3 regions of the Pseudoalteromonas sp. P1-30 genome follow, and region 2 is predicted to be linked to each of the others. Evidence: predicted binding sites of a transcription regulator. Region 2 holds the regulator's gene; each other region holds the start of a gene.
The links. Region 2 encodes ArgR, which controls arginine synthesis, uptake and breakdown. Its sites were predicted from a motif close to ANTGAATANNTATTCANT; they were not measured.
Positions count from the first base shown of each region.

Region 1: a site for ArgR is predicted at 1,445-1,462, ahead of argC (N-acetyl-gamma-glutamyl-phosphate reductase). Genes of this name have one in related genera too.
Region 3: a site for ArgR is predicted at 1,335-1,352, ahead of AN395_RS01450 (arginase family protein). Genes of this name have one in related genera too.

Region 1 covers NZ_LKBC01000007.1:50,757-54,013, forward strand. The annotation lists gene panP (pyridoxal-dependent aspartate 1-decarboxylase PanP) at 1-157, shown strand, start outside; gene argE (acetylornithine deacetylase) at 237-1,388, opposite strand; gene argC (N-acetyl-gamma-glutamyl-phosphate reductase) at 1,607-2,617, shown strand; gene argB (acetylglutamate kinase) at 2,617-3,257, shown strand, end outside.
Region 2 covers NZ_LKBC01000002.1:324,972-328,228, forward strand. The annotation lists gene AN395_RS04950 (ABC transporter ATP-binding protein) at 1-175, shown strand, start outside; gene AN395_RS04955 (Dyp-type peroxidase) at 219-1,118, shown strand; gene argR (transcriptional regulator ArgR) at 1,115-1,582, opposite strand; gene mdh (malate dehydrogenase) at 1,808-2,740, shown strand; gene ispB (octaprenyl diphosphate synthase) at 2,835-3,257, opposite strand, start outside.
Region 3 covers NZ_LKBC01000001.1:324,681-327,937, reverse strand. The annotation lists gene AN395_RS01455 (ABC transporter substrate-binding protein) at 1-68, opposite strand, end outside; gene AN395_RS01450 (arginase family protein) at 189-1,298, opposite strand; gene udp (uridine phosphorylase) at 1,734-2,489, shown strand; gene cdd (cytidine deaminase) at 2,571-3,257, opposite strand, start outside.

The DNA of each region.
Region 1 (3,257 bases), on a different contig from region 2:
CTCAAAGTACTATAATCAGCCAACAGTGGTATTTAGAGTGGTATTGGCTAATCCGCTAACATCGGGTGTTATATTAAAAGAGATTTTAGCTGAGCAAAAAGAGCTTGCTAAAACAGACCCTGTATTTAAAAAGTACTTAAGTAAGTATATGCAGTAACGCCTAGATATAAACTAAAACAAAGGCGCCAATGGGCGCCTTTGTTATTTTTGCTGTGAGTTTTAATACAGTCTTCTTTTTAAGCGTTAAAGCAGTTTGCCCTAATAATGTCAGTTATAATTTTTTGCGATGGGTTTATTTTCTCCATTGCTAAAAATTCATCAGGTTGGTGGGCTTGATTAATTGAGCCTGGCCCCATGACTATTGTTTCACAGCCAAGTTGCTGAATAAACGGAGCTTCTGTGCAATAATTTACTGCAACGGCTTTTTCCCCTGCAATTTTTTCTGCCATTTTAACGAGTGCGCTATCAGTGCTGCCACTAAAAGCTGGAATGGGCTCGTGTAAATCAATTACGCTCACTGCGCTTGGGTATTGCGCGTTTATATCGCTGGTAGCATCAATAAGTAAAGCTTGTAAGTCTTTAATGCTTAACCCTGGGAGCGGGCGCATGTCTATGTGCATTTCGCAGCAGCCACAAATTCGATTTGCGTTGTCGCCACCATGAATATTACCTAAATTTAAGGTAGGGTAAGGTATTTCAAAATGTTCAACTGAATATTTATTCTTTAACTGCTCTTTTAAGATCAGCAACTTTGTAATCACTTTATGCATGACTTCGATGGCGTTAAGACCACGTTCGGGATCGGAACTATGACCTGAGCGGCCAATCACTCTTATAGCCGTGCTCATATGTCCTTTGTGAGTAAATACAGGAGTCATATCAGTAGGTTCACCAATAATACAACGCGCAGGTTTTAAATTAGGGTGCTTACAAATTTGCTGCGCTCCCGCCATGGTGGTTTCTTCATCGGCAGTGGCGAGTATTAAAATAGGTTGTGTTTGCTGTTTTATATCAAGCTCACTAATAGCTTGTAATACAAAAGCAAAAAAGCCTTTCATATCAATACTACCTAACCCATATAAGTTATTATTATGTTCAGTGAGTTTAAATGGGTCGTGGTTCCAGCGGCTATCGTCAAACGGTACGGTGTCTGTATGGCCTGCAAGCATTAAGCCGCCATCGCCTTGCCCTCGCTTTGCAAGTAAGTTGTATCGGCCTTTTCCACCTTCTAACTCTATAATTTCGCAAGTAAAACCTAAACTTTCGCACCAACGTGCTAGCAACTCTATTACCCCTTTATTACTCATACAAAGCTCATCTTCTATTGCACTAATAGAGGGGGCTGCAATGAGTTGTTGGTACATAGAGATAAATGACGGCAAAGACATAAAAAAATCCAAAATAATTATTCAATTTAATTGCATAACAATATAAAAGTATTTATGATGAATATCAATTCACTTTTTAAGCATAAATATATTAAGTATAGCCATGAAGATAATGCGACGATAATCAACAATTCATTGAGAAAAGTATTAGCTAGCATCTAAGCTAGTGTAAGCGAACACCACACCTATTTAGTAGTAAATTTATAAACGAGTAAAAAATGAATGTAGCGATTATTGGCGCAAGCGGTTATAGCGGCGCAGAATTAGCAAGCTTAGTTGCTAAGCACCCTAATTTAACGTTATCGGGCTGTTATGTCTCTGAGGGAAGTTTAGATAAACATAAATTATTAAGTGATTTATACCCAGAGCATAGAAACCTTCTTGATATTCCTCTACTACCACTGAGCGAATCAGCGTTTGATGACATAAATTCGAGTGCCGATTACATCTGCTTATGTACTGATCACAAAGTAAGTGTTGATTTAGCCCCGCAGTTTTTAGCTATGGGTAAAAAAGTATTTGACCTATCGGGCGGTTACCGCCTTGCTAGCAACGACGAGTATGTTACTTACTATGGTTTTGAGCACCAACATCCTGAGTTATTAAACGAAGCAGCCTACGGGTTAGCAGAGTGGAATAGCAGTGCAATTGCCAATGCAAATCTTGTGGCAGTAGCCGGCTGTTACCCAACCGCTGCGCTTAATGCGTTAAAGCCGTTGCAACAGGCAGGCTTGTTGAGTGATGAAAAAGTGATTATTAATGCTGTTTCAGGTGTTACTGGCGCAGGGCGTAAAGCCAGCGTAGGTACTCACTTTTGTGAAGTATCGCTTGCCCCGTATGGTTTGTTTAACCATCGTCATGGGCCTGAAATTGAACAACACCTTGGCCACAAGGTGTTATTTACACCGCACTTAGGTAATTTTCCGCGTGGAATTTTAGAAACTATTTATGTACAGCTTAAGCCAGGCGTTACCAAGGAAAACGTATCTGATGCTTATCAAGTACTTAAAAACGAGCCGTTGATTCGTTTGTTAGCTGATAAAGTGCCATCTATTAAAAGCGTGCTAAAACAACCCTATGTTGATATTGGTTGGCAGCAGCAAGGCTCTCAACTGATTGTTATGGCAGCGATAGATAATCTATTAAAAGGCGCTGCGGGTCAAGCCTTGCAATGTATTAACTTATCAATGAATTTAGATCACACCACTGGCTTAAAAGGAGCCTTTTAATGAGCACTAAAACGTGGGTAATTAAATTAGGTGGTGCTGTACTTAATACTGAAAACGCGGCAAAAGCTTTGTTTAATGTATTAAGCGCTGATCAAAATAATCAGTTTGTTATTGTTCATGGTGGTGGCTCGTTAGTTGACACTTGGCTAAAACAAGCAGGCTTTGCTAGTGCAAAGCACCAAGGACTGCGTATTAGCCCAAGTGAGCAAATGCCTTACATAGTGGGGGCGCTGGCTGGCTGTGCAAATAAGCAGCTGGTAAGCCAAGCTATTAATGCAGGCCATAAACCTGTTGGTCTCTGTTTGTATGAAGCCGGAGTTATGGCGTCTCAAAAGCTAAAAGCGCTTGGGCAAGTAGGTAAGTGCGAAAGTAATGATGATTCAATTGTTAACGATTTACTTAAGCTTGGTCGGTTACCTATCGTGAGTTCTATTGGGTTTGATGAGCAAGGTAACTGGTACAACGTTAATGCTGATGAAGCTGCCGCAGCGATTGCTAGCAACTTAAATGCAGAACTTATTTTTATGACAGATGTAGAAGCGGTACTTGATGCAAACAAGCAGCCGTTACATCAACTTGACACAAAACACATTGATACTTTAATTGATGAAGGGGTAATTTTGGGCGGAATGGAGGTCAA
Region 2 (3,257 bases):
CCCTCAAGGTGTGAGCATTTTAAGCCGTCGGTTTATAGGCTCGGCTTATGTTTACACTGTTGTAATTGCAGAGCAAGAGATTGAAGTTGCCGCACAATATGGCCAGTCATTTGAAATAAATGAGCAGGTTATAATAAAAATAAAACCTCACACGGTGAATTTTTTCGAATCATAACAAATGTGTTATTCGCTGTGTTTTATAAAGCTAAGGAATAACAATGGCGCAAGCGCAATCTGGGATTTGTGCTGAAGCAAACTTACACGGTTTGCATTTATTTTTTAATGTATTTGATGGTCAAGACGAGTCATTGCGCGCAAAGCTTAAGCGCGTAAGCGCAATTGAAGAAGAGTTTAGTGATCAGTTCTCCGAAGCCATGCTCTCTTGCATGGTGGCTATAGGCGCGCAATATTGGCCGCATATACTACCTGAATATATCCCAAGCGAGCTGCAAAGCTTTCCTAATATAAATCACAGTGATTTTGTTATGCGCGTACAGCCATGTGATTTATTCATACAAATTCGCTCAGACCGAGAAGATGTTAATCACCTTTTTGCATTGCAAATATTAAAGTTGTTTTCGCCCGATGTAGAGCTGGTTGAACAAATTCGCAATTTTAGGTTTTTAGATGGGCGAGACTTTAACGGCTTTATTTATGCAGGCGACACCCCACATGGACGCCAAAAACGAATCACGGCACTGGTTAATAACCCCGACAGCTTTGAACACCAAGGCAGCTATATTCATGTACAGCGTTATAAGCATGACCTGAGCGTATGGCAGCATTTATCACTAAGCGAGCAAGAACACATTATGGGGCGCACACGTTTAGATAACACCTTAATTGAGCCAAAGGTAGATACTAGCCACGCGACTAGAAGTGAGCTAAAAGATGAGAGCGGCCAAGCAATACTGCTTAACCAAAGCATGCCGTATGGCGATGTTTACGAGCAAGGCATGCTAAGTATTACATGCTCAGCATCGGGAAGTGCGTTTGAAAAGGTACTTAACAGCCGCATAGGAAAAGGGGAGTGTTACGACCACTGGCTTGATTTTACTCAAGCCGATATGGGCTCAGCGTTTTTTGCGCCGTCAGTTAGTTTTTTAAAACAGCTTTAAACCGTATCAAATAAAATACGTACGCGCTCTAGTGTAATGTCTATTTCAGATATTTTTGCTGGCGCAATAAAAATAGTGTCATCTCCGGCAATTGTGCCCAATACACCATCAGCTTTGCCTAGTGAGTCTAATAAGCGGGCAATTAACTGCGCAGCGCCTGGGCTGGTGGTTATAATAATCATCATTTCGTTATGCATAATATCAATAACAAGCTGACGTAGTGGGCTTTTAGCAGTCGGTACGCCCATTTCTGCGGGTAGGCAATAAACCATTTCTTGTTTAGCATTACGGGTACGCACAGCGCCAAACTTGCTAAGCATGCGCGACACCTTACTTTGGCTTATATTGTCAAAGCCTTGCTCTTTTAATGCTTCAACTATTTCGCCTTGCGAGCCAAAGTTCTCTTCTTTTAAAAGTGCTTTAAACGCTTTTACCAGCGCTTCTTGTTTGTCTTGTGGTTGCATAGTCTTTATTCATTTTTGTTATTTATAATGCAAATTCTACACAAAAATGAATAATTATGCAGCAGTTGTTTAGTTAACTTGCCAGTTTGCTGCGATAAACCAACAAAGTTTACAACTATGGTCGAAAATATACCTGAAATAAGCAGGATAAATTTGTTTTTAGTCGCTAATTTCATTATCTTAAGAGCCACAAATATTTCCTACCTCAAATTACGGAGAATTCCAATGAAAGTTGCTGTATTAGGTGCTGCAGGCGGTATCGGTCAAGCGTTGTCTTTATTATTAAAAACAGGCTTACCAGCTGGTTCTGAATTATCACTTTACGATGTTGCACCAGTTGTACCAGGTGTTGCGGTTGACCTATCTCACATCCCTACAGATGTTAAAGTAGCAGGTTTTGGCGCAGACGATTTAAATAAAGCGCTTGAAGGGTGTGATATCGTACTTATCCCAGCGGGTATGCCACGTAAACCAGGTATGGATCGTGCGGATTTATTTAACGTAAACGCAGGTATCATCAAAACATTAGCAGAAGGCATTGTAGCTAGCTGTCCTAAAGCGTTAGTGGGTGTTATCACTAACCCAGTAAACGGCACTGTGCCAATTGTTGCTGAAGTATTCAAAAAAGCAGGTACTTACGACGCTAAGCGCGTATTTGGTATCACTACGCTTGACGTAATTCGTTCAGAAGCATTTGTTGCTGAGCTTAAAGGCGTAGACGTAGCAACCGTTAAAGTACCAGTAATTGGTGGCCACTCAGGCACAACCATTCTACCTCTACTTTCTCAAGTTGAAGGCGTAAGCTTCACTGAAGAAGAAGTAGCTACACTTACTCCACGTATCCAAAATGCAGGTACTGAAGTAGTAAATGCTAAAGCGGGCGGTGGTTCAGCTACATTATCTATGGGTGCTGCTGCAGCACGTTTTTGTATGTCTTTAGTTAAAGGCCTACAAGGTGAAGACGTAGTAGATTACGCATACGTTGCTGTTGAAAATGGCGATGCAGAGTACTTTGCTCACCCAGTACGTTTAGGCACAAACGGCGTAGAAGAAATTCTTTCTTACGGCGAGCTAAGCGCATTTGAAGAAAAAGCTAAAAACGACATGCTTGAAACTCTGAAAAAAGACATCAAAGAAGGTGTTGATTTCATGGCGTAATAGCCAAGTTATGCACAAAAAAGCCTGCTTATGCAGGCTTTTTTATTGCTCGAAAATTATGGCCCTTAAACACTAATTAAGGGAGGCTGCAAAGTTAGTGATCTCGCTCTACAGCTATACGCGCTAAGCTGATTAACGCTTGCTTGTACTGCGACTCTGCTAAAAAGTCTAAACAGGCAATGGCCTTGTCTGCTTCTTGCTGCGCCTTTTGCATTGTAAATTCAAGTGCGTTGGTTTGTTTAAGTGCCGTTAAAATAGCCTCAAGGTTATCCATACCATTGCAATGCTCAATGGCATCACGAATAAGGGCTCTTTGCTGATCACTGCCGTGCTTCATCGCATATATTAGCGGTAAGGTTGGCTTACCTTCTGCTAAATCATCACCAATATTTTTACCTAATTGGTCAGCGTCTGCGTTGTAATCAAGCACGTCATCAACTAACTGAAAAGCAGTACCTAAATGCATACCATATAAATTAAGCGCATCTAACACACTGTTATCTTGCTCGGTAATAAT
Region 3 (3,257 bases), on a different contig from region 2:
ACTATTGTAATTTCAGCTGCATTGAGCCTTATGCATGCAAAACACAACAAAAATAAGTACAGCTTCATTTAGCTTCGCCTCAAAACTAAAACAGATATACACCAACTATAGCCGAGGGTAACCGAACCGCTAGTTTTTAACCTAGCCCTATACGCTGATAGGACTAGATTTTTTTAAAGACTAACTTGCTATTTATTCATTGCACTAATTAAGAACGCTGAAATTTTAGCGCCTTCACGTAATGTTGTTTCTGAACTTGCTTGGCCTACTAATGAGCTGTCGGTAAATGGCGCTATTTCCATCATGTCGGCGCCAGTAATTGGAAACTCATCGGCAATAGCTTGTAAAATATCCAGTGCATGTTGCGGGGTTAATCCGTTTTCTTCTGGTGTACCCGTCGCTGAGGCAAATTCGGCATCGAGTGCATCTATGTCAAAGCTTACATACACTTCATCTACGTTATCGGCTTTAAGCTGCGCAATGGTTTCATCTGCAACCGCTTTTGCACCACGTTCTATAATTTCATTAGCCCAATGTTGTTTTACACCAAAGGTGCTTTCCCAGTGCGATTTAGGTTTACCGCTTGAGCGAATACCAAACTGGATTAAATGATGCGGTGCAGGTAAAAACTCTAATATATGCGTACACCACGAGCCAAAACATAAATCTATCCCTAAGCGCTCTACTAATAAATCGGTATGCGCATCAAAATGAATAATAGCGGTACGTTTGCCTTGCTCGCGCTTAGCTTTTAAATACGCTTTAGTTAGCGGGTAGCTAATTGAGTGATCGCCCCCAATCCCAAATATGCCTTTATCTTTAAATGTGGCGTAAAAGCTGTCACACACATCTTCGGTAATAGAAAGCGGGCTTACGTAGTAATCATCGTTTTTATCGCCGTATAGGGCTTTTTGGCAGTTTGAAATAGTGGCGTCGTTTAAGTATTTATCATGTAATAAATGCGGGATAACGCGTACATCACCTAAATCAAAAGAGCGGCACTGGGTTTGCTGATCAATCAAGGCTGAGCGTAAAAATAATGGCCCCCAGTTTGCGCCACGTAAAATACCGCCGCCACAATCTGAGCTAATACCTAACATAACCGCTTTGTGAGGAGATTCGGGTAATTGTGTTAAAGAATCGCGCCACAAAACATCAACATTTTCGCTTTGCCCATACAATTTATTACGTAATGCCGCTTTACGCTCTTTCGCGGTATTAACTGTAAATACACCATCGCCAGGTGCACATAAACAGTGCTCTACTTTACGTTTAAACGCGTCAAATTGTGTGCTCATAATAAATCCTATACTTGTGTGTTTTATTCATGCGGTTTTGATTAGTTATGCAAAAACTAAAATTATCGGCCTATTTGCAAATAACGCGCAATGCGCTCACTTATTGCTCAAGCATTATTTATGCGCTTATATAAAAGCCGTTAAAAAAAAGCTAAAATAAAACCGTAACTGTTTGTTATTAAATAACTAAAAACTCTTTAAACCACGTATTGATAAATTTAAATTATCACCATAATCAATACATATAGACTCTCAATAAACAAGTCAACCACCCGCCTTTTAACGAACTTTAAGCCTTTGATTTAATATTCAATGTGAATGAATAAAGCCATCATTTATAAGTATTTTTCAACATCGGACATACGTCCTGTACTTAGTTTACATTTGCCGTAATGATGCTAGATTGACAACAAATTTTTATAAAAAGGCTTAGTTATGGAAAAGGTATTTCACTTAGGATTATGTATTGACGATTTAAAAGGGGCTGAGCTTGCTATTGTCCCTGGTGACCCAGATCGCGCTGCACGCATTTCTCAATTCCTAGACAACCCAACCTGCCTTGCTCAAACACGTGAGTTTCATGTTTATTTAGGCCAGTTAAATGGTCACTCTGTGGTGATTTGTTCAACCGGTATTGGCGGCCCTTCAACCTCTATTGCTGTAGAGGAGCTGGCACAGCTTGGCGTACGTACTTTCTTACGTATTGGTACTACTGGGGCAATTCAGCCACATATTAATGAAGGTGATATTTTAGTAAGCCAAGCGTCTGTGCGTTTAGATGGCGCAAGCCAACACTTTGCACCACTTAGCTACCCTGCGGTATCTGACTTTTTTGCGACTCAAGCTATGGTGCAAGCGTGTAAAAACCTAGATATCGACTTCCACATTGGTATTACTGCCTCAAGCGACACATTCTACCCAGGGCAAGAGCGTTACGATACGCATTCGGGTTATGTACCTAAGTCATTACAAGGTAGCTGTGAAGAGTGGCAAAACCTAGGCGTGATGAACTACGAAATGGAGTCTGCTACCTTATTTACCATGTGTGCAGCGCTAGGCCTTAAAGCGGCGTGTGTTGCCGGTGTATTGGTTAACCGTACTCGCCAAGAAATTCCAAACGTTGATCACGGTGAAATTGAGAAAAAATCTGTGGCTGTGGTTTTAGAAGCTGCAAAAGTACTATTAGGCTAATGCCTTTTTAGCGCTTTAATAAAACGCATAAAGCACAGCAATTGCTGTGCTTTATTGTTTTTAGCTTACCCTGAGCTCTGGTTACCTTAGCTTTGCGCTAATCACTTCTATTTCTGGCAAATTGCTAAAGCTTGCAAGTACCGCACGTGCTACTCCCCCTTGGTTTTCATGGCCTTGGGTTTCTAACAGTGTAATAGCTTTAATCGTTTTATCGTTAAAGCTAAGACCCGCTAAAAACAATTGACTAAGCGCACTTTGTAGTGGCGAAAGGCTTGGGCTGTAAGCCGCGTTTTCTGCGTAACTGCCGTAAAAGTCACCATTATTAAAGGTGCTTATTTTAACTGCGCTAAAGTTGTTACTGTAAGGTACGTAGGCCATTAGCGCCATGGCTGCTAGTTTTTCATCAAGGGTTGTATCTGCAAATGTGTGTTGCTGCTGTTTTGGGTTAAACAGGCTAAAATCGTTGCCTAAATCAGTGGGGCCAAATGAATGCGGTAATAAATCAGCTAATTTAAAATGTTGCTCTGGTAGTAAAATATCAAACTCTTTTGCATCAGCCAGTTCGTTCATAAACTGCCTGCAATAACCACATGGGGCATCGCTAATTGCTATTTTTAGTATTTTTTTTGCGCCATTTAACCACGCATTGTTAATCGCCGACTGCTCTGCATGCACGACTAAACTAAGCGCTTGGTGATCAAACTCGACATTCGCACCAAAATAAAAATTTATATCACCTTGCTCATCAAGTGCTTTAACAATAGCTCC